Regions from separate parts of the Paraglaciecola sp. 25GB23A genome, predicted to be linked through region 4. Evidence: predicted binding sites of a transcription regulator. Region 4 holds the regulator's gene; each other region holds the start of a gene.
The links. Region 4 encodes sigma-54, which starts transcription at its own class of promoters, with help from an activator protein. Its sites were predicted from a motif close to GTTGGCACGNNNNTNGNNT; they were not measured.
Positions count from the first base shown of each region.

Region 1: ABKW31_RS11955 (FlgO family outer membrane protein) is a predicted target of sigma-54. The motif match lies at 3,807-3,825, and genes of this name have one in related genera.
Region 2: ABKW31_RS02750 (PEP-CTERM sorting domain-containing protein) is a predicted target of sigma-54. The motif match lies at 3,476-3,494, and genes of this name have one in related genera.
Region 3: ABKW31_RS06625 (nucleobase:cation symporter-2 family protein) is a predicted target of sigma-54. The motif match lies at 1,842-1,860, and genes of this name have one in related genera.

Region 1 covers NZ_JBDYKM010000006.1:140,816-146,951, reverse strand. Annotated here, with positions in the region: gene ABKW31_RS11965 (translocation/assembly module TamB domain-containing protein) at 1-2,038, shown strand, start outside; gene ABKW31_RS11960 (FlgO family outer membrane protein) at 2,102-2,761, shown strand; gene ABKW31_RS11955 (FlgO family outer membrane protein) at 2,820-3,557, opposite strand; gene ABKW31_RS11950 (DUF2721 domain-containing protein) at 3,939-4,388, opposite strand; gene rimO (30S ribosomal protein S12 methylthiotransferase RimO) at 4,406-5,836, opposite strand; tRNA gene ABKW31_RS11940 (tRNA-Leu) at 6,045-6,131, opposite strand.
Region 2 covers NZ_JBDYKM010000001.1:628,244-634,379, forward strand. Annotated here, with positions in the region: gene ABKW31_RS02730 (OmpA family protein) at 1-476, shown strand, start outside; gene glpQ (glycerophosphodiester phosphodiesterase) at 508-1,506, opposite strand; gene gloA (lactoylglutathione lyase) at 1,523-1,903, opposite strand; gene ABKW31_RS02745 (DUF445 domain-containing protein) at 2,116-2,820, opposite strand; gene ABKW31_RS02750 (PEP-CTERM sorting domain-containing protein) at 3,619-4,653, shown strand; gene ABKW31_RS02755 (tetratricopeptide repeat protein) at 4,750-6,054, opposite strand.
Region 3 covers NZ_JBDYKM010000002.1:299,984-306,119, forward strand. Annotated here, with positions in the region: gene ABKW31_RS06620 (8-oxoguanine deaminase) at 1-298, opposite strand, end outside; gene ABKW31_RS06625 (nucleobase:cation symporter-2 family protein) at 326-1,672, opposite strand; gene ABKW31_RS06630 (sulfurtransferase) at 1,976-2,869, shown strand; gene ABKW31_RS06635 (alpha-amylase family glycosyl hydrolase) at 3,018-4,778, opposite strand; gene ABKW31_RS06640 (glycosyl transferase) at 4,787-6,013, opposite strand; gene ABKW31_RS06645 (HAD-IIB family hydrolase) at 6,060-6,136, opposite strand, start outside.
Region 4 covers NZ_JBDYKM010000003.1:288,264-294,399, forward strand. Annotated here, with positions in the region: gene lptC (LPS export ABC transporter periplasmic protein LptC) at 1-86, shown strand, start outside; gene lptA (lipopolysaccharide transport periplasmic protein LptA) at 49-600, shown strand; gene lptB (LPS export ABC transporter ATP-binding protein) at 600-1,325, shown strand; gene ABKW31_RS08550 (RNA polymerase factor sigma-54) at 1,395-2,876, shown strand; gene hpf (ribosome hibernation promoting factor) at 2,902-3,189, shown strand; gene ptsN (PTS IIA-like nitrogen regulatory protein PtsN) at 3,205-3,648, shown strand; gene rapZ (RNase adapter RapZ) at 3,650-4,495, shown strand; gene ABKW31_RS08570 (HPr family phosphocarrier protein) at 4,528-4,803, shown strand; gene mgtE (magnesium transporter) at 4,967-6,136, shown strand, end outside.

The sequences.
Region 1 (6,136 bases), on a different contig from region 4:
AGTCTTGTGGGATGAGTTAAAGCCCGTTTCTATTGAGCTAAATGTGCAGCAAGTTATTGGGGTTAATAATCAGATTGATGAGGTAAAATTTAGTCTGACGGGGAATGCCCAAGCCCATGAATTATTGCTTGATACTACCAGTAATAAAACCAATTTGTTGGCTCGTATCCAAGGGACGTTAGCAAACGATTCTTGGCAAGGTCGCTGGCTTGAAGGGCAAATAGAGTCGACTTATGCCTCTTTGACACTGGCTGAGCCTTTTACTATCTCTGCTAATTGGTTATTACAAGAGTACGCTATTTCCCCCCATTGTTGGCAGCAAGTTAATAGTGATTTGTGTATTAAGCAGGCCAGCTTTAGTGACAATCGGGTGCGTTGGGATTTAGCCTTGCACGAACTTAATCTTATTCCATTACTGCAACGTGTCGTTCCGTCTTTTCCTCCCATTGATTCGACCAGTAAGCTTAGTATGACCTTAAAAGGCGATTGGCTTTTAAGCGAGCTTCCCAGTGCACAAATACATGCGAGTTTAACCCCAGCAACGTGGCGCTTTAAAAATAAAAAAACCTTACAACTAGATATCAAGGAATTCACTCTCGACGGTCAAATATCGGAGCAAAATATCAGCGTTGGTATGGCTTTGTCTGGGCCGCAAATTGGCTTGTTGTCGCTAAATTTACAAGGAGAAGCAGGCAACTTTAGCGATCAACTTGATAGACCCATAACTGGCGAGTTGGCTCTGAGTAATATTAATCTAGCCCCTTTTAGAGTGTTTCTACCACAACTTGATAAGTTTGAAGGAAAATTAGCCGGCAATACGCAGATCACAGGCACTTTACTTGAACCCTTAGTGAACGGAGTGATCACCCTAAGCGAAGGGGCAGTGCAGGGCCAAGATATTCCTCTTATCATCAGTGGTGTTAATCAAACGCTTGAACTACAGGGCGACAAAGCGTCTCTAAATGGCAGTTATTTGTTGGGTAAAGGCAAGGGGTCGATAGTCGGGGAACTCGCTTGGCGGCCGCAACTGGTGGGTAAAATAAATGTAGCAGGACAAAACTTAGAACTTGATTATCAAAGTATGCTGCGGGCGCAAGTCAGTCCGAATATCGATATCCAGTTTTCTCCAAATGCCGTTAAGGTAAAGGGGGAAGTAGTTGTACCTTATGCACGATTTAAGTTGAGGACATTACCACAGGGAACAGTTTCGCCTTCCAAAGATGTAGTGCTTGTAGAACAACAAGCCGAGCTGGCGCAGACCGAACAATTATTGGATTTGAATATTGTGGTATCCGTGGATCCAATGCAGAGAAATGATGTAAAACTCGATGCCTTTGGTTTAACCACTGATTTACGCGGAAATATGCGTTTGGAAAATAGTAAGCTAGGCATGATTGCCAATGGCGATGTGCAATTAATTAATGGACGTTACCGCGCTTATGGACAAAACTTAATTATTCGTGAAGGTGATATTACTTTTAATGGCCCCTTGGATAGACCATTTTTGAATATTGAAGCGGTGCGTGATCCTAAGCTCACTGATGACGATGTGGTTGCTGGAATTCGAGTAGATGGCGCGGCTGACAGTCCTAAAGTAGAGGTGTTCTCAGAGCCAGTAATGGAGCAGCAACAAAGTCTATCTTATGTGTTAACCGGACGCGGTTTAGGCCAATCGAGTGGTGATAGCCAAGAAACCGTATTATACAATATGTTGCTGGGTTTTGGCTTAGGCCAAAGCGAAAACATGGTGACTAATATTGGCCAAAAACTAGGTTTCAAAGATGTCAATTTAGATACCAGTGGACAAGGTGAAAATACGCAACTCTCCGTTTCTGGATACGTTGCGCCGGGCGTGCAACTTCGCTATGGGGTAGGGGTGTTTAACACTGCCTCTGAAGTCGCTATTCGTTACGAATTATTACCACAACTTTACATTGAAGCGGTTAGTGGTTTGAGCAATGCTCTTGCTATTTATTATAGTTTTAGTATTGAGGGCAGTCAGAACAAAAAAATACTAAATAAAGACAATACTCAGTAAATTTACTCTTTTGGCCTGTATATTGCTGAAGATTGCTTAGTATTAGGGTAATTGAGTATAAACATGACGCAAAAACATCATATTAAAAACAGTGTGGTCGCCGCGCTTGGTCTGACTTTAAGCGGCTGTTCGTTGTTTGGTTTGGGAACGGCTGAGCACAACATAGCAAAGGCAAACGCCAACTCTGATTATCACGCTAATGGCACTGAAGCGATGCTTATAGCCGAACGCATCAGCTTACCTGCTAGTACTGAAGATAGTGTACCCACAGCCTTCACATCGAATATTCATTTTCAGATGTTAAATGACTACGTTGAACAAATGGCTATTGAGTTAAGCCTTGAACTGGTTAATCTCAAATTGGATTATCCCATTGCGGTGAGCTCATTTGTGCAACTAGACGCCTCACTCAATAACGCTGACAGCTTGGGTAATCAATTAGCAGAAAACTTTATCACGGAGTTGAGAAAGGTAGGTTTGCTGGTTAATGATTACAAGATCACTGGCAATATATTGGTGACCCCGAGCGGGGATTTCGCCATGAGTCGCGATCCTAATCAGTTAAAGTCACTGCAAAATATTGGCTATGTATTAAGTGGCACGATGGTAAAAAATGCCAAAGGTATGTTAATTAATGCAAGAATTGTCGGGCTTAGCAGTAATGTTGTGGTTGCAGCAACGTCAAAACTTATTCCTAATATCATGTTAAGAGAGTTTCAATAGAAAAGGCGCTTCACTATAGCGCCTTTACTGAGTTTAAAGTGATAAAACCCCTAGACGCTCACTGGCTACTGACCAATTTAATGCCGTCTTTTTGGCCACTGTTGTTAATTGATTGAGTGATGCTTGCTGGTAAAAATCCCTGAGCAGAACCCACTACCGCTTTACTTGATATACCGACAATGCGAGCATTGACCAATACCCCACCTTGATGTTTAGTCATTGTACCAAGTAACACATATTCTACGGGAAGTTTGCTGGGTAATTCTAAGAAATCACGGCTTAAGACAAAGTCACCGCTAGATGTGACTCGCACATAATCAGTGGTCTTAAAGTCAATAACAGGAATACCAAAGCGATGAATTTCATGAATAAAACTCTCGGCAATTTGATTGCCCAAGATATCGGCTTGTTCAAAATTACTGTCTAGAAAAACGAAACTGGTCACTGCCATTGGCGTTTCGGCATTAACATATTGCAGATTACTGACTAAGTCTTGCATCATGCCACGCACATAGTGATTTATATTATAATTTTTTGGATCAACATTATTAATATTGCTGTAATTGTTACCACTACTTTGCGCATTGAGTTGCTGTTTAAATTGGTTCTGAAACTTGGCGCTCGCTTCTAACTGACTCATGTCAGCATGTTTTTGCTCTGTAATACTGGCTTGGCCACTTTCTTGAAATAATACGCTATCGTTGTTTGAATCTGCAGTTAAATAACCTTCATTAGGTCCTGCGACACAGCCGCTCAGTGCCATACCTACCAGTATACTTAGCTTATGAATTTTCATTTAACTCTCCTAACAAATAAAACCGATGTGCATACCTTGCTGAGCAAGGTTTAGTTGTTTCGGTATTCAACTTAATATCGACTGCATGTCGCATAACTGGAGGTGTCATCATCGGCAAAGGCTAACCGCTAATGATGTTCCAAAGGCAATAGATTGCCTGCTCATTGCATGTTACCGCTGCTTAGTTATTAGTGTGACTTACTCAGCAGCGTAAACTCACTCGTTATCGGCAGCACGTCATACTAAATTTAGCAATTAAGATGCCAATAAGTGGAGAGAAACAAGATGTTAAAGGCGCTTAGGTGAGATGAAAAATAAACGTAAATGAATAAATCATCCAACTACCACCTTCATACTTGACTGCTTATTTTCAGCACGAAGTTATTCTTCAATAAACTCTTTACCGATTTGCAAATTACGGGTGGCGAGTTGAACTTCTTTTAAAAAAGTTAAAAGGGCAAAAATCAATAAAATTAAGGATATAGTAAATAAGGCAATAACTGCGTTACGAAAATTTATCTGCCACAAGTCACCCACAAAGAGGCACACAACCACGCCACAAACAAATAGTGCAGAGGCTACGCACAGACCTATCGCTCGGTTGATGAGGTTTACGCGCCGCCACAGGTTTTTAAGTTCTTTTTGCGACATTTCAAGGTAGGCAGGATTTTTAAGCATCATGATCCTACGTTCTATGATCCTTGCTCTATCAACAATACGTCCAAGTCGCCCCGACATCACATTTAAAAAGCCGGCTATGCCCGTTAACATAAACACAGGGGCTACCACTATCTGAATGATTTGGGCTAAATCAGTTGTTGATGAATCCATCTTTATATCCCGTTAGTTTAAAGGCTGTCTTGAGCTGGTTCTTCATCTTCAACTTTAACGGCCCATAAGTCATGGTCGTCGGCATGGATAATTTGTGCCCAGATAATATCACCGGGCTCAACATCAAATTCGTCGGTTAAATGCACGTTACCATCAATTTCAGGTGCATCAGCATAACAACGGCCTACTGCCCCTTCACTGGTTACTTCATCAATTAATACTTGGAATTCAAGACCAATTTTCGCTTGTAATTTAGCGGCACTGATCGCAGCTTGTTTATGCATAAAACGTTCATGACGTTGCTGTTTCACTTCTTCACTAACGGGGTCGGGAAGGTCGTTGGCTTTGGCACCATCCACATCTGAATACATAAAGCAGCCCACTCGATCAAGCTGAGCTTCGTCTAAAAAGTCGAGCAACATTTGAAAGTCTTCTTCTGTCTCACCTGGAAAACCAACGATAAATGTTGAACGAATAACTAAATTCGGGCAGATCTCACGCCACGCTCTGATGCGCTCCATGGTGCGTTCGGCAGCGGCTGGGCGTTTCATTAACTTAAGAATACGCGGGCTGGCATGTTGAAAGGGAATATCCAAGTAGGGCAATATTCGCCCTTCAGCCATCAAAGGCATAATTTTATCCACAGAAGGGTAGGGATAAACGTAATGTAAACGCACCCAAATGCCTAAATCAGCGAGTTTTTCACATAGGGTTTTCATGTCGGTTTTTACCGGCATACCGTTCCAAAATGCGGTCTTATTTTTTACATCAACCCCATAAGCACTGGTATCTTGCGAAATCACCAATAACTCTTTAACTCCGGCATTTTTCAAACGTTGTGCTTCATCTAATATGTCGCCAATAGGGCGACTGACTAAGTCGCCACGCATGGACGGGATGATGCAAAAAGTACAACGGTGATTACACCCTTCCGATATTTTCAAATAGGCATAATGACGCGGCGTCAATTTAACCCCGATATCAGGCACTAAATTTAAATAAGGGTTGTGTACGGGCTGCGGCAAGTGGGTATGCACTTGATTAACCACTTCTTCATAAGCGTGGGGGCCTGTAATGGCAAGTACATTCGGGTGAACTTCGCGAATGTCATCTTCTTTGATGCCTAAACAGCCAGTAACGATAACCTTGCCATTTTCAGCCAAAGCTTCGCCGATGGTATCGAGAGACTCTTGCACGGCGGAGTCGATAAAACCACAGGTATTGACTATGACTAAATCGGCATCTTTATAAGTGGGCACTACATCATAACCTTCGGTGCGCAGTTGAGTCAGAATACGTTCTGAGTCCACTAAGTTTTTTGGACAACCTAAGCTAATAAAACCAATGCGCGTGCCTTCTGATGGTTTATGTGTGACTCCAGATTCAAGCACCTTAACGGGCGTTTCTAAGGTAGTGGTTTTATTTGGGATATAGGTTTCAAATGTCATGTAGGGCCTTGCTGCTTTACTTGTGATATCCAAGTTAAAAGCAATATAAATGGAAGTTTGGCTAACTTTTGCTGGAGTAAAACAGACGTGTTTACTCAAAGCTGCCTTCAATTGCATCGATTATACAGGAGAATTTGTTACGGTGTAACGACTAAGTATGCAGGAATGATGATCAGTTTAGGCTCTAGCTTGAGTTGTGTATTTAACTTGGTGCAGATGGGGAGACTCGAACTCCCACGACCGTTAAGCCACTAGCACCTGAAGCTAGCGTGTCTACCAATTCCACCACATCTGCAATAG
Region 2 (6,136 bases), on a different contig from region 4:
GGCCAACCCTCTATTATCAAGATTGGTATAATCAATATGATCAAGTGGCAGTGGGTTTAAACGCCAGTAATTTTACACTGGCCTATCAGCAATTTGCGCAATGCGTGGCCAACTTGTTGCCCTATAGTTTTGATGATATCGCCTATACCGTATTGAATTTTGAATTTGGCACCACAGAACTAACTAAATACTCAAAACAGCGACTGAGCATGATTGCCGAATATTTAAACGAAGACCAAGACTTAGAGCTGGTTTTAGTGGATGGTTATACCGACAGTTATGGCGCTTCGGGTATTAACCAAAAAGTATCTATCGAGCGCGCAGTAGAGGTTAAATCGTTTTTTAGTAACCTCGGTGTGCCAGCCGAGCGAATTGATGTGACAGGCCATGGGGAACGCCGACATATTTCGCCCAATACTAACGAATCGACCCGGGCTTTAAACAGGCGTGTCGTGGTACGCATGTCAAAACCCTAAATCAATCGTAGTTTATGGTGTAAAAAATCCCTTAGTTGGGATTTTTTGCTTTTTGCTCATCTAAAAAGGTAACGACCGTATCAGTAAAATCACTGAACAAGCCATCTACTTTAACTTGATTAAACAGCACAGAGAGTATCTGCTGTGACGTTACACCCGGCGGAAGGGCATCTTGTCTAAAGGTATAAGGATGTACTTGTAAACCCGCTTGATGGGCGTCACTCACCAAAGAAGTGGCTTGACCCGCCTTTAGATCAAATACTTGAGGCAACCATGGGCCTATGCCTTGCGCATATTTAGCCACCTCAGCCAACATCGCTGGTGTTTGCAGGGCAGTGTAATCTGTATCTGCTTCGCCCCAACTATTATCGCCAATTAACTGAATAAGTTTGACCTTAGCGCCTAACTCGCTGCGTAAACGTTTTATTTCAGCAAAATCAAAACATTGCACGTAAATAGCTTGGTTGGCATCGTCTAGTCCATACTCTCGCAACATTTTCAGCACAATAAGACTTATATCGACGCCTTGTTGTTGATGCCACGCTGGCGACTTAATCTCTGAGTAATAACCTACTTGACGCTCGAATTGCCGATTAAGCTGAGCAATCAGTTCGAGTTCTTCTGCAAAGGTCGCTATTTTAAAGCTTGCCTTGCCTTGGTAGCGATTAGCAAAAACTTGCGTGCCGTCTAGCTCTCGTCTTTCATGCACATCTAATGTTTTAAGTTCAGCAAGCGTAAAATCTAAGGCGTAAAAACGACCGTCTTCGCGATGGCGCTGAGGATATTTGCTCGCCACATCTGTCACGGTATCTAAATGAATATCATGCAGTACCACTGGGACTAAATCTTTACTTAGGACTAAATCTTGTTCAATAAAATCGGCGCCTTGCGCAAATGCCAGGGTCGCCGCTTCTAAAGTATGCTCAGGTAAATAACCCGAGGCACCACGGTGGGCAATAACAAGTGGCTGAGCTAAACATGTCGCCATAAAACTGCTGGCTAACAATAAACTTAATAGGCGTAACTTCATTATTTAAACCTTAATTTTAGTCTGCAATTAATTCAATGGCGTAACCATCTGGGTCACGCACAAAAGCGATAACCGTGTTACCACCCAATACGGGTCCTGGTTTGCGGTAAACATCCGCACCTAACTTTTCAAGTTTGGCGCACAAACCATAAATATCATCAACACCAATAGCAATATGCCCATAGGCCTTGCCCATATCGTAGGATTCTGTACCCCAGTTATAGGTAAGCTCTAACACGGTAGTGCAACTTTCCTCTCCGTAACCTATAAAGGCTAGCGTGTATTTATATTCGGCATTTTCACTTTGGCGAAGTAACTGCATACCCAACATTTCAGTGTAAAAATTGATTGAGCGCTCAAGGTTGCCCACGCGCAACATAGTGTGAAGTAAACGCATAATGTGTCCTTTGGTGTTAATTTAATAATCGCTTAGCATCGCATTTTTAATATATTTTTGCGACCTAAGACGCATGAATCGACTCATACTCTTGGTATTTTTACATTAGGTTTGTGACAATCTAAGGTCAGCGTTAATCAACGTTTATATAAATATTCAGAAGACGCAGAGAGTAACCATGCTCTGCGTCAAATATAGCCCAGAAACACTGATTAAAATGATAATACCGCTGCCACTAAACCAATTAAACCGCCAAACACGCCGCCCCATACCACTAACCAACCTAGGTGCTGTTGAATCATTTTTTGCACGATTTCTTTAACCATTTGTGGTGTCAGTTCGTTTAGGCGTTGCTCAACAATATTGCTAATTTTAACTTGCATTTCATCTTGGACGTCGGCTTGTTTAAGTTCATCAGTAATTAAAGCCATAAAGGCCGGATCGTCGGCAATCTCTTGTAAAGACACCAGCATCTTATCCATAAAGGGTTGTTTGAGAGGTTCAAGGGCTTGTACGCCACCAAACATGCCGAGCATTTGACCAAATGACGAGGCTTGGATCACTGCCACCAATGAATCAAATGTGGGGGCTAAATCAACTTTCTCTAAAATAGGTTTTAAATTAAAACTCTTAGACTGGCCGCTATCAGCCATAAAACGCTGAATATTTTCGCTGGTAAAAAACTGCTCCATGATGAGATTACGGATGCCGTTTTTAAAATCTTCAAAGTGCTGCGGAATAACCCCAGAGCCATACAAACCAGGCACTTTTTCAAACAACATATGCACGGCTAACCAATTGGTGATGGCACCCGACAGGGCAAACAAGCCCACAGTTTTTACCATGTCATTATTTAGCCCAAAGCCCAACAAGGTTAAAAACAAGGCTAATCCGTTGGTGATAATACTTTTATTCACTCTCTTCTCCGTATCCATTTTTTCAAACAGATATTAATTCAATTACAAGGACAAATTTTAGCCGCGAATGCTAGCGCAATTCGTCAACAAATAGCAGTCAACTCAACATATTATTTGTAGTAAAAAATTCAAGCACTAACTAAAACTTATTTGTTGATTAAGGCTGTTAGTTAGCTAACTGGGGGTAATTATGGCATCGATTCAGATCTTAGACTTGAATGTTGGAAGCATAAATAGATTAAGTCACGACAGATGTCAGGTGCAATCTTTGTTAGCAAAATTAGTACAGGCTCACTCGGGGCGACTGAATTCAGTCGACCACGGCAGTCTCAACAGGCGCCAAGGCAAGTTTGATGATACCCCTAGCCAGATCTCCAGTAAAAACAAACTATCTGCAGAACAAATGCCCATACGACAGTGCTGTCGTATAACTTAAATATCTTTTTGTAATTCGGTCGTCTCTGACTGCAAAAAAACCGCATGTTTTTTGAATCTATTTTGTAAATTTCGGTGAGCATTTGTGTATAAAAGTGCTAAAAACTCCGCAAGAATGTGTCAGGATATTTTACACTTTCTGCGAGGTTGACGATTAACCACTGGTCGTACCTCGGTTAAATATCAATCATTTTCAATTCTTTATAAATACTGTCAAAAAAATGGCACTTATCTTGATAGGTTCTGCCGAAGCAAATATCGCTGCTTGTGTAAGTAATCTGTCTCCATCCGCCTCTAGGCGACACGTTTGCTCTGCGATGGCCGCACATTAAATTGGGGCTGTGACACTATAAGGATTTTGGCATGAAAACAAAATTTATTGGCTCACTTGCAGCGTTGGTTACTGTCTGCACTCTGAGTCCTCCCGCACTGGCCGACTTGGTCCCTGCAGGCATATGGAATGGAACTGTCGGCTTGAGTGTCGATGGAATTGGTGGTAACGGCACAGGTACAATTGGTAATGTTCAGGCAAGTATCCCTGTCACTGCCACAGTATTGCAAGCTTATCTTTACAGTGCTGGTACGCCGTACCCTTTTTACCCCAATAGCCCCCAAACGCTGGCTGACTATAATAATGCAGGTATTACCCTCGCGGGCCAAGCGGTAAACAATTTTGATACTTTGGTGGGCGCTACCAGTACCCGAGCCGATATTGGTCAATGGTTCACTGCTCGCGCTGACGTTACTACTCTTGTTCAATCTTTACTCGGCGGCGGACCTGATTATTCTTGGGCCGTGGGTGAGGGCTCAATAACAAATCGACTAGACGGTGAGATACTGGCTATTGTGTACAGTGATGCTAGTTTAGCTGTTGGCAGCGTAGCATTATTAGACGGTGGACAAAACACGAGTGGTGAAACGACAAATGTGTTCTTCGGTTCCCCCCTTGATACTAGTTCACCTACTTTCGCGGCGGAATTAGGTTTAGGAATTTCATTCAGCTGCTGCGGTCAGGCGTCTAATGTCAGCATTAACGGAAATTTATTGTCTAGTAATGCTGGCAATTTTGATGATGGCTTGGATCAAACTGACGGGAGTCTTATCACTGTTGGTGGTTTAGGTGATACAGCTTCTAACCTTCAGAGCTACGCAAATGATGGGGAGCTTTACGACCTGTCGTCGTTTCTTAATACTGGCGACACGAGCTTCTCGCTTTTCACCAGTAATCCTACTAATGATGACAATATTTTCTTCGCCAGTCTCTATCTTAATGGTGAAATAAGCGGGATAAATAATCCGCCACCTCCAGGAAATCCTGTACCAGCACCCGGTACGTTATTGCTGATGGCGGCAGGTCTTGGACTGATGAACCTGACCCGTCGTAACAAAAAAATCTAACATTCTTGTCAATACACAGTTGTGTAAACAGCGTCACTTCGTGGCGCTGTTTATTTTTTCATGACTCAGCGTTGATTCACATTAATACTAGTCGTACTACTCTAGCTCTGTTAAAAGTTTCTTCGCCGCATCAACTTCTGGAAATACTTCACTGATAGCAAGTGCTTGTTGCAAGGCTGCTGTCGCTTCAACGTTGTTTCCGATTTTGGCATAGGCAAAACCGAGTCGATACAAAGTACTCGGACGGGGCGTTCCTCTTGTTGTAGCCTTCTGCAAGGCCTGTACGGCAAGTTGATTTTCTCCGCGCGCAATGTAAACCGAACCGAGTGTGTCATACAGATTCGCTGAATCTGGCGAAATTTCAATGGCTCTTTTAATCCATCGAAGTCCATTATCTAGCTGTTCATGGCGCTCAACGGCCATCCATGCGAGATTGTTGTAAGCGTTATAAAAATTTGGATCTAAGTCGACAGCTTTTTCATATGAGTCTTCGGCTAGTGCCCATTTTTTCTGTGTGTAATAAACGGTCCCCATATTGAATTGTGTCATCGCATTGGTCGGTTCAAGCTTTGCGACGGTTTGATAATCGACAAGTGCCAACGACAATTCACCTTTTGCTACATGCACGTCACCTCGCTCTAGCATTGCAGGCACATAATTTTTACTGACCTTAAGCGCTCTATTGAGAGCGATAAGCGATTCGTCAAACCTGCGTTGGGATGCATACAAGCGCCCTAGAAGGTGCAAAGGTAAAGGGTTTCCTTTTGCGTTTTGGGCGGCCAAATTATATTGATCTATTGCAGATTGAATATCACCTTGTACCGCCAGTGAGGCCGCCAAACCTAAGTGAGCAAGTACGTGATCTTTCTGCAGACTAATGGCTCGACGATAGGCACTCTCAGCCTTCTTGGGGTCATTTAAACCTTTTAGGTAAGTGTCGCCTAAATCTATATGTAAACGTGGTTCTTTAGGAGTGATTTTCAGGGCTTGTTTAAAGCTAACTTCAGCCTCTGCAAAATTACCTTGAAGGAACAAGTAACGACCCATGGCGCGAAATGCGATCTCATTTTCAGGTTCTATTGCTATTGCTTTTTCGAGCAAGGGCTCGACCAGCGGCCACTCTTGTCGATGCATCGCTACTTCGGCTAAACCTATATAGGGTTCAGCTGATTTCGGATCAATGTTACCCGCTTCATCAAATGTTCTCTCTGCTAAATCCAGAGCACCTTCACTTAAAGCCTTGTATGCCAATGTTAGGCTATCCGCTAGAGGGCCTGAAACAATAGACTTGGCAGGGGGATTATCACGCAGAATAAGTATCGCTTGCGCTGTTGGTACAAAAAATAAAATCGCGCTAGAGAATGCAATAAATAAAAGTATGGTACGCGACAGCCTAAACATATTGACACCCTCATAGCGTTAAAAAAAGAACATTCTTATATTGATAGTTTATAAAAATAATCTCTTGGCTAAAACCACCTAG
Region 3 (6,136 bases), on a different contig from region 4:
TCCATACCTGATACAAAAAGGTTAACCAAGGAAACAAAGGTTTATTCAGGGCGCCCGGAACACAGCGGGTTAAGGTTTGGTAAAAATGATGATGGGTATTGATCAAACCCGGTGTCATAACCAGATTACTGCAGTCAACATAATGGTCAATACTTGTCTTGGGCGTTTGTCCACTGGCCACTAATTCAATAATAGTATTACCGCGAATGACAACGCCCCCTTTAGCATCCTCGTTGTTGGCGGTGAAAACGGCGGCCGGTGATTTAAGCCAAACGTTGGCGGTGGAAAAAGAAAGCATTGTGGTATTGTCCTTATGATATTTAACTTAAATGTCTTGTTGCTGGCTTGATGTTTTAGGTATGGCTAAGCTCATCAATATTGCACAAAAGCCCGCAACCGTGACAGAAGAAGATAGTATGTTTTTGGCTAATGGCGGCAACTGCGCTAGGGCGTCGGGCACCATCATTACCCCTAAACCTAGACCCATTGAGGTAGCAATAATTAAACTGCTGCGACGGTCAATCGGCTCAGTGGTTAATATTTTTACTCCTGCTACAGCAATGGTAGCAAACATCACTAATGTTGCCCCACCTAACACAGCTTTTGGCATTAATTGGATCACCGCACCAACCGCTGGAAATAAACCTAAAAGCACTAAAAATCCAGCAATATAAAAGGCGACATGGCGACTGGCCACTCCGGTCATTTGAATTACAGCATTGTTCTGGCCAAAGGTCGTATTAGGAAAATTATTAAATACCGCTGCTAACATCGAATTAATCCCATCAGCAAGGATGCCACCTTTGACTCTTTTGATATACAAAGGACCACTAATAGGTTGGCGGCAAAATAAACTATTAGCAGTTAAATCGCCGGCAGTTTCTATGGCGCTTAAAAAATAAACTAGGGCAATTGGAATAAACACTTCCCACTGGAAATCGAATCCATATTTGAACGGAATAGGCACACTGACCAGTGGTAATTCCACCATTGAGTCATAGTTGAGTAAGTCAAACCACCAGGCAATAACGCTGCCACTAAACATTCCAATAAAAATAGCTGAAAGTCTGAACATAGGAAACTTAGACGCATTAAAGACGATGACAATAAACAGCACAGTGGTGCCCAACAACAAATTTTCAGGTGAGCCAAAGTCGGCATAACCATAACCACCGGCTAAATCTGTCATGCCAACTTTTATTAAGGTAATACCGATGGTAGTGATCACAATGCCAGTCGTAAGGGGAGTAATAATACTTTTTACTTTGTCGATAAACCGACTTAGGCCTATTTCTACCAACGCGCCCCAAAATGAAATTCCAAACATGATGGCCAAGATATCGTCGTTAGAGCCGCCGCGCTCTTTGACCATAAACCCTGCAACCAAGAGAGCACCAATAAAGGTAAAACTGGTGCCTTGTACTGCAATTAATCCGCAACCTATAGGGCCAAAAGTCTTGGCCTGTATAAAGGTCGAAACCCCGGATACCATTAATGCCATACTAATTAAATAAGGGATCTCGGCTTGAAGATCTAGGGCATTGCCAATGATTAATGTGGGGGTAATAATTCCAATAAAACAGGCCATAACATGCTGAATAGCAGCGGTTATACAATGTGATATCTTGGGTTTATCGTGTAGTCCATACAATATTTCGTTGTTGTGCGGCATGTTAAGCTTCTTTTTATGGATAACTCTGATTAGCTAACTGAGAAAAGCGGCCAATCAGCGGCGTATTGCTAAGCTAAAGCAATTATTTGACCACTTAGTCAAGTTAGAAAAATAATAACTAAATTATTGATTAATATGGAAAATATATTTAAGTTGAATTTATTTTAGATTTAGAATTTCTTGCCAAAGCGCTAAATTAGTGCAGAGCCATTGATAAGCAAGATGAAACCTTGAAGACGCTTGAGTTAGCTTAAGAGCTAAGTGGCTAATTGACTGCTAAACTACGTGAAGAATTGTCACGTTATGGCACTGCTAAAGTGTTATGGTCGAGTCGGCACACAACAGGATTTAACTATTATGATGCAGTTGGAATCGAATTTAGTCTCAGTTGATTGGCTTGAAGAACATTTAGATGCACGCAATATCATTGTGCTTTATACCAGTATGGCTGATATTGCCACCGGTCAGGCTGAACCCGTTCCTAAGGGATTAATACCCGGCTCAGTTTGGTTTGATTTTGAAAATGTCTTTTGTAATAAACAATCACCTTACCCGCATACTATGGCCGATGAAGAAACCTTTCAGCGTGAAGCGCGAAAATTAGGCATCAATGCTAATAGTCATATTATCGTTTATGACAGCAAAGGTGTGTATTGTTCACCGCGTATTTGGTGGATGTTTAAAGCGATGGGACATGACAATGTGCAAGTATTGGATGGCGGTTTGCCGGCCTGGTTAAGTAAAGGTTATCCGGTAGATAATCATTTTTTAATCGGCAAAGACATCGGCAATTTTCAAGCTTTGGCTAAGCCGCGTAGTTTTGTATCAAGTGGGGCAATCGTTAAGCACTTGTCGAAAATTAGAGTGATTGACGCGCGTTCTGAAGGTCGGTTTAAGGGCACATCTCCAGAGCCAAGGCCCGGTTTGCGCTCTGGGCACATTCCCTCGTCGATAAATTTACCCTTTACCTTGTGTATCCAACAGGGGCACCTTAAATCTAAGGCTGAGTTAAAACAACTATTTAACGAGCGCGGCATCAAAGAGGGAGCCTATATCGTCAGCAGCTGTGGTTCAGGCGTGACAGCTTGTATTATTGCCTTAGTAGCTAGTGAATTGGGGTATGACAGATTGTCGGTTTATGACGGTTCATGGAGCGAGTGGGGCGCCAATGCAAAACTTCCTATTGCTGTCGACTAGCACTCAATGTGTTGTTTGCATAAACGCAGCCATTGCTTAGGCTGAAAACGCTTTTATATCGATTAATTATGCTGGTGCCCTCTTTAGATTAATAAGGCTAGAACGCAATTGTCCCTAGCCTTATTAAAAGACAAATAATCGCCTGCGCTTATTGGCCCGCACGATTACTTATCCAAACGCTGCGATAGGGGCTTAACACAATTTCCAGATCTTCGTGGCGAATTGCTTGGTCAGTGAGCAGATCAATCCAGTTATCGGTGCCGATAAGATTAATATCGCTCAGGCGCACCGTTTGTTCTTGATCAGAAATATTAAACACACAAAAAATACTCTGTCGACGATCAATACTTTGTCGCCAAAAGCCGAATATTTGTTCGCCTAGTTGCAAGGTGAACTGCACGGCATTGGGGTGAAAAGCGCTTTGTTTTTTACGAACACTAATCAAGTGTGACATGCGTTTTAACACTTTACTGTGCTGGCTATAGGGGCTGTCTAAGGCTTCTTTTAATGCATCATAATCCCATTTGTGTCGATTAATTGAGCGATTTTGACTGGTGTTTTTGAGCTTGTCATAGTCATTGTTAGTGCCTAATAGACTATGAATATACAAACCAGGAATACCTTCCAATGCAAACATAATGCTATGGGCACAAATAAAACGTTCCAAGCCCCACTTATCTTGCCCTTTAGTGGTACCTTGCAAAGCATCAAATAAGGCAATATTAATTTCATAGGCTTTTTGGCCGCCATTTTCGGCCATACGCCATGAAATTCGACCACCAAAATTCTGCATGGTCGTTACTAGGCTACTGAGTTCATCGTCACTCAATAGTCCTTCTGCAGGGCGCAGTCCTATACCGTCATGCGAAGCGATAAAATTAAAAAAGAAGGTGCCGTTTTGCGCTGGAGGCATACTACCTAACCACGCTTTAAGATGTCGGCAATTACCGGTGACTAAAGTATTAACCAATAATGGTGGAAGGGAAAAGTTATAGATCCCATGGGCTTCATTGGCATTACCAAAATAGGTTAAATTTTGGCGATTGGGTATGTTTGTTTCCGTAATGATAACGGCATCGGCGACAGCGTGTTCAATCAGGGTGCGGAGTAACCTAACAACCTCATGAGTTTCTTCTAAATTGATGCTGGGCGAGCCTAGCTTTTTCCATAAAAAAGCCACCGCATCTAAACGGAAGATACGAATCCCAGCATCAAGGTATTGACGCATTATCGAAACAAATGCTAATAAGACCTTAGGATTACGAAAGTCAAAATCCACTTGATCATGACTAAAGGTGCACCATACGTACTTTTCACCTTCAGCGGTTTCGGTTAAACGCAATAAGTCTGAAGTGCGCGGCCGAACTACTTGGGATAAATCATCAAGGGGCGAAGCAGTGAAGAAAAAGTCACTACCAGGCCCTTCACCTTTGATAAAGTTATTAAACCATGCACTGCGCGCTGAGCAGTGATTAATGACTACATCAGACATTAATCTAAAGTCTGTGCTTATAGCCTTGATATCATCCCAATTACCTAAGGCTTCATTGACGCTTGAATAGTCGATAACTGAAAAACCATCATCAGAGCTATACGGAAAAAACGGCAATATGTGCACGCTGTTGATCGTGTCTTGACAATATTGGCTAAGAAAATATTTAAGAGTTTTAAGAGGATGCAGGTTTTTTTGCTCAATACTGTCACCATAGGTGATCAGTACAATATCCTTTTGATCCCAGTTATTGTGATGTCGCAAAGGCACCTGCAACTTATCGCTTTGCTCGATGTTCATGGTAACGAGTAATTGCTCTACAATATCTTCAATAGGGTCAGCCAACGTGATGTCGGCATAAATTACACTTAAATGGTGATTTACCCGCTCTTTAAGTTGTTCAACTATGGATAACATGTATTACCTCAACCCGCTTGGAATTCATTTAGGTCTTGCTCAACCGCTTCTTTTAGTTTTTCAAGGACATCAGGCATAGCACTGACCACTCTGTTCCAACTTGGAATAAAAGGCGTTTCCATGGGATTATCTAAAAAGCTCTCTCCGGCCTTCATTATGTTTTGCGCGAATAACTCCACTGCTTTTTCTTCACTGTGGATATCAAGGGCTAATCCGTTCATGATTGCATCGTTGTGATAGGCTTCAACAAAGTCTAAGGCGATACGGTAGTAGGTGGCTTTGAGTGAGCGAAATAATTCCATACTAAAGGTTTCACCTTGCGTCGCCAGTTTACGAAACAGTGATTTGGTAATATCAATGGACATTTTAGACAAACCACCCTGATCATTATGAGCCGATAAATCTTGATGTTTATGATCATAAGTTTGGGCAATATCTGCTTGGCATAAGCGATTAGATGAATAGTTGCGATGCATCTCAGACAATACGCCTATTTCTAATCCCCAGTCGCTGGGTATACGAATATCATTGAGTACATCTTTACGAAACGAAAACTCTCCGGCTAATGGGTAGCGAAAACTGTCCATATAATCTAAATAGGCACTTGGCCCTAGCACTTTTTTTAAGGCTTTTATTAGGGGAGTCACTAATAAACGCGAAACACGACCATTTATTTTTCCGCCAGCTACTCGAGCATAAAACCCCTTACAAAACTCATAGTTAAATTGTGGATTAGCCACAGGGTAAATCAGTTTAGCTAACAAAGAACGATCGTAAGTTAGAATGTCACAGTCGTGTAAGGCTACCGACTCAGCTTTGTTAGAGGCCAATACATAGCCCATGCAATACCAAACGTTGCGACCTTTGCCGAGCTCTTTTGGTGCCAAGCCTAATTGTTTAAGTTTTTCATCCAAGGCTTGTAAACGAGGACCTTCATTCCATAATACTCGATGATGCTGAGGCAGGCGTGAGAAAAAACTGAGAGCATGTTTATACTGTTCTAAATCGGCACGATCTAATCCAATGACAATTTGAGACAAGTAGGGCACATCACAAAGTTCATCCACAATGTGTTTAAGGGCCGGACCTTCAAGCTCTGAATAAAGGGAGGGTAGGATAAGCCCCATAGGGCGTTTTTTTGAAAATTTGAGTAATTCTTTTTCTACGTCTTCTATAGGACGATCAGACAAGTTATGTAAGGTAGTCACTATGCCATTTTGATAAAAGTCGGCCATGTTGCCTCCAGTTAGTTAAGGTTTATTAAAAATTCTCAGGACATGGTTAAAAAAGTAAGCTCTCCAGACATTCTGACCAACCAGCCGGTCCTGTAAGCGTGCTGGTGATGATGGGTTTGTGTG
Region 4 (6,136 bases):
ATGGTTTTAAGGCCAACCTTGAGACCCAACAATATGAGTTATTTGATCATGTTAAAACCGTTTTCCAACCTACTACTAGGCATTAGTATCAGCCTTGCGGTTGGTTATTCAACCATAAGTTATGCTGGTAAAGATGATTTTTCTAAAACCATCGAAATCGCGTCTGAGCAATCGTTCTTGGATCGAATTGCCAAAAAGTCAATTTACAAAGGCAGTGTCCTTATCACTCAAGGTTCATTGGTGCTGCAAGCTGATGAAATGGAGATTGATGCCAGCAAAGGTCAAGATAAAGAAGTGTTTGTGGCGATGGGCTCACCCGCTAAATATTCCCAACGTCAGGAAAATGGCAAAATGGTGCATGCCACAGCCAATAAAATTGAATATCACCGCCAAACACGGACCTTGTCTCTAGAGGGGAATGCTGAAGTAGAACAAAATAGTAGTAGTGTCAAAGGCAACTCGATTATTTTTAACATGGAACTTGAGCAAATCATGGCACAAGGTCAAGACCAAGGTAGTGGCCGAGTTATAACGATTTTACAGCCCGAAGCTAAAGACAGCAAAACCCAAACCATTCCTGAACAGGATCCACAACCATAATGGCCATTCTAAAAGCGACCCATTTGGCAAAATCCTACAAATCACGTCAAGTAGTGCGGGATGTCAGTATAGAAGTATCGTCTGGGCAAATTGTTGGTTTACTCGGCCCTAATGGGGCGGGCAAGACAACCACGTTTTACATGATTGTAGGCTTGGTCCCCTTAGATAAGGGCGAAATATTTATCGACCAACAGGAACTCACACTGCAACCAATGCATGTGCGCGCTAGGCAAGGTATTGGTTATTTACCGCAAGAAGCTTCAATTTTTCGCAAATTAACGGTATATCAAAATTTAATGGCCATACTACAGACGCGCAAAGAGCTCTCAACTGAACAAAGAGAAATGCAGGCTGATGCACTATTAGATGAATTTAATATTAATCATATTCGCAACAGCTTAGGCATGAGTTTGTCAGGCGGCGAACGACGTCGGGTTGAAATAGCAAGGGCCTTATCGGCTGAGCCAAAATTTATTTTATTGGATGAACCTTTTGCTGGAGTGGATCCCATATCGGTTAATGATATCAAAAAGATTATCCAACATTTGCGCGATAGAGGTATAGGCGTGCTGATCACTGACCACAATGTGCGAGAAACCCTCGATGTATGCGAAAAAGCGTATATCGTCAGCCATGGTGAACTCATTGCTGCCGGAACCTCACAAGAAGTATTAAGTGATCAACGTGTAAGAGATGTATACCTTGGTGAGCAATTCAGGCTATAGTAAAGCTATGGCATGGCATGATATTTCGCACGGTTAAATTAACCCCAACGGACTAAGCATAAGAAGTAAATGAAACCCTCTTTACAGTTAAAATTTAGCCAACAACTCACGATGACGCCTCAATTGCAGCAAGCGATTAGGCTATTGCAACTTTCTACCTTGGATTTACAACAAGAAATTCAAGAGGCTTTAGATTCTAACCCATTATTAGAAGTAACTGACCCCTTCGAAAATCCCACCGGTGATAGTGCTTTAGAAACTAATTTTGGTTCTGATGGCTCAAACGACCGGGTCGAAGTGGATGCTGCAACTATTGAGACTGGGGATGCATTACAAAACAATGATATTCCTCAAGATTTGCCCTTAGATAGCACCTGGGACGAATACATTAGCGCGTCATCAGCTCCCTCTATGTCCTCAAGCAGCTTTAGTGTTGATGACGACCAAGTTTTTCAGGGAGAAACCACCGACAATATTCAAGAACACTTGTTATGGCAAATGCGCCTCACGCATTTTAGTGATACAGATATTTCTATCGCCATGGCCATTATTGATTCTATTGATGAGTCAGGTTACCTGACTATTAGTGCGGACGAAGTCCTCGCTAGTTTGTACGATGAAGAAATTGAACTAGATGAAGTGGAGTGTGTACTTAAACGCATTCAAATGTTTGACCCTATCGGTTCTGGTTCACGCAGTCCGCAAGAATGTTTATTGATCCAATTAAATCAGTTTGCTATCGAAACACCTTGGTTAGCTGAAGCCAAGATGCTTATTACCGATTATTGTGACTTAATTGGTAGCAAAGATTACCGTACCTTAATGCGTAAGACTCGTCTAAAAGAAGATGAGTTGCGTGAAGCAATGCGACTTCTGCAAACTCTGAATCCAAGGCCGGGTAGCGCGCTTATTGTCGGCGAACCCGAGTATGTAATCCCTGACGTTTCCGTGACTAAAAAAAATGGCCGTTGGATGGTTGAACTCAACCCTGACAGTTTGCCCAAGCTCAATGTCAATCAGCAATATGCGGCCATGAGCAAGAGCACAAAAAATAGTACTGATAGTCAATTTATCCGTTCGCATTTACAAGAAGCCAAATGGTTTATTAAAAGCGTTGAAAGTCGCAATGAGACCTTACTCAAAGTATCCAATTGCATTGTACAGCAGCAAATTGGTTTTTTTGAACATGGTCCAGAAATGATGAAACCAATGGTGTTAAATGATGTCGCAGAAATGGTGGATATGCATGAATCAACTATTTCACGTGTGACAACCCAAAAATATATGCATACCCCCAGAGGTATATTTGAGCTCAAGTACTTCTTTTCTAGTCATGTTGCCACAGATGTGGGAGGAGAATGCTCCTCAACAGCAATTAGGGCATTGATTAAAAAATTAGTCGCAGCCGAAAAACCCAGTAAACCTCTGAGTGATAGTAAGATTGCTCAACTGTTGGCTGACCAAGGCATAGTCGTGGCTCGGCGAACAATAGCAAAATATAGGGAGTCTTTATTGATCCCTCCGTCTAACCAACGTAAGAGTCTTTTATAGGCAAATTAAAAAAGGAAGAGGCGATATGCAAATAAACCTAACTGGTCATCATTTAGAAATTACCGATTCACTACGCGATTATGTCGATTCAAAATTTACTAAACTTGAACGACACTATGATCATATTAATAATGTACATGTCATCTTAAATGTTGAAAAGCTGAATCAGAAGGCTGAAGCAACCCTTCACCTTAGTGGCGCAGAAGTTTTCGCCAATGCTGAACATTTAGACATGTATGCCGCCATTGATGCTTTAATCGATAAGCTTGATAGACAAGTGATTAAGCACAAGGAAAAAGCTAAACGCCATTAAGTGACTCAGTAAATAATGGAAATTAAAGACGTTCTTCACCCTGACTGCACTTTATGTGCAGTGCAGGGTACCAGTAAAAAACGGATCCTCGAACTTATCAGCAATATCGCGAGTAAGCATATTGTCGATATTGATCAGGCCACGATACTCGCCAGTTTAATGAACCGAGAAAAAATGGGCAGTACCGGTATCGGTAATGGAATTGCATTGCCACATGGCCGTTTAAAAGATCTCAAAAAAGTGGTTGCTGTGGTTATGACCAATGATACGCCCATCGAATTCGATGCAATCGATAAACAACCCGTTGATATCTTTTTCGCAATATTGGTTCCAGAAGAACAGGCGAATGAACATCTTGGAACCTTGTCAGTTATTGCAGCAAAACTCACTGATAAAGACACCTTAAATCGAATGCGTGCAGCTCAAAGCGATGAAGAATTATTTAAGGTGATGAACTGATATGAAACTGATTATTATTAGTGGCCGTTCTGGTTCTGGCAAATCTGTTGTCTTAAGAGCATTGGAAGATCTCGGTTATTATTGTGTCGATAATATTCCCGTCAATCTATTGCCCACTCTGACTCACACTGTGGTTGACGAGTATGATCAAGTGGCTGTCAGTATCGATGTACGCAACTTACCCAAAGACCCGAATGATTTGGTGGAGATACTCGATTATCTGCCATCCACTTGGCATATGACAATTCTTTATCTCGATGCGAGTGATGACATATTAGTCAAACGGTTCAGTGAAACCCGTCGTCTGCACCCTCTTTCGAAACAAAATAAATCACTAGCCGAAGCTATTCAAGCAGAATCAATACTACTTGCACCTATTGCTGAGCGCGCCGATCTTTATCTCGATACCGACCAATTATCGGTTCATCAACTCGCTGAATTGGTGCGTGAAAGAATTTTGGGTAAAAAAAGCTCTAGACTTGTCTTGGTGTTTGAATCCTTTGGCTTCAAGTACGGCATTCCTAAGGATGCCGATTATGTATTTGATGCTCGATTTCTGCCAAATCCACACTGGGAACCCGACCTTAAACATTTGACTGGCTTAGATAGTCCGGTACAAATATTTTTAGGTTCTCAACCCTTAGTGACTAAATTTATATGGCAAATACAAAATTTAATAGCGACTTGGTTACCCCATTTGGAGCGTAACAATCGCAGTTATGTAACCATAGCCATTGGGTGTACCGGTGGACAACATCGCTCGGTGTATGTGGCTGAAGCCTTAGCTAAGACCTTTAGTGATTCTCACCCTGATGTACAAATTAGGCACCGGACCTTAAATCAATAAGCACTTCACCTTGAAGATATGACAGACTAATTATGCCTATACTTGAAAAAAAAATAGTCATCGTAAACAAGCTTGGTTTACATGCCCGTGCTGCAACCCAGTTGGTGCAATTAGCTAACAAATTTTCCGCTACTGTGACCTTACATTTAGGCGACAAACAAGCATCGGCCAACAGTGTCTTAGGTTTAATGATGCTGGAGGGTAATCAGGGTAAAGAGCTCAATGTCGTCAGTCAGGGGGAAGATGCGGTCGAAGCCTTGGCTGCAGTAGAAGCGTTGATAGCCGGACGTTTTAACGAACAAGAGTGATACTGAGTTCGATCATTATAATCATGTTTTAATCCAACTAAACTATTCACTCTGAACTAACATTGTTGCTAGGCTCACTAGGTTTACTCTTTAAATATTAATCCTTCTACTAGTAACGTATATCATTCGACAATCCATTTTTAAGGACAAACTGTCTACCATTATGCCTGATACATTCGACGCAAAAAGCACCAACTCTCAATTACAGGCCATTAACTCGGCGCTTGATAGCGGTGATTTTGTGCAAGTGCAAGCGATGTTACGCAGTGTCGCCCCCTGTGACGTAGCTTTGTTATTAGAGTCGAGCCGCAGCCGCATAAGAACTGAAATTTGGCAATTGATTGAACCAGATTCATACAGTGATGTGCTTGAAGAGTTATCAGAAGATGTGCGTAACGGCATCATCCGTCAAATGTTACCAGAAAAACTGGCTGACGCTCTTGAGGAAATGGACACCGACGATTTAGTCGAAACCCTCAGTGGTTTACCGGAAGCCGTTTCACAAGATTTACTAGCTTCCATGGATGAGCAAGACAGACTCCGCGCCCAGCAGGGTTTGTCATACGGTGAAGAAACCGCCGGTTTCATTATGAACACCGACACTATCACCATGCGTCCTGAAATTAGTGTTGAAGTGTTTTTGCGCTATCTTCGTCTTAAAGGTCAAATTCCAGAAAATACTGATACTTTGTACGTGGTCGATCGCGACGATAAGTTGATAGGGGGCGTTTCTCTCACTACTTTAGTCACAGCCGCCTCCGACACTAAAGTGCATACATTAATAAAAAGTTCAGAAGCCATCCCGGTCAATATGCCAGATAATGAAGTGGCCAGCTTATTCGAGCGCTACGATTGGTTGTCTGCCCCTGTGGTGGATGAAAATAATCATCTGGTAGGCCGTATCACCATTGATGATGTGGTTGATATTATTCGTGAGGATGCTGAACATTCCATGATGAGTATGGCCGGTTTAGATGATGAAGAAGACACCTTTGCACCAGTTTTTAAAAGTACTCAAAGGCGTACTATTTGGCTAGGTGTCAACTTATTTACTGCCTTAATGGCGGCGGCAGTGAGTGATTTATTTGAAGCGGCTCTTAGCCAATTGGCTGTATTAGCCATACTTAATACCATAGTGCCGAGCATGGGCGGCGTAGCCGGCAACCAGACACTGACCTTGGTGATACGTGGCATGGCCTTGGGCCACGTGCGTGCGAGTAACGCAAAATGGTTAATAAGCAAAGAGCTCGCCATCGGCTTTTTGAATGGTGTGATATGGTCGGTATTAATTGCCTCGGTAATCGCGTTGTGGAAACAAGACTTAATGCTCGGG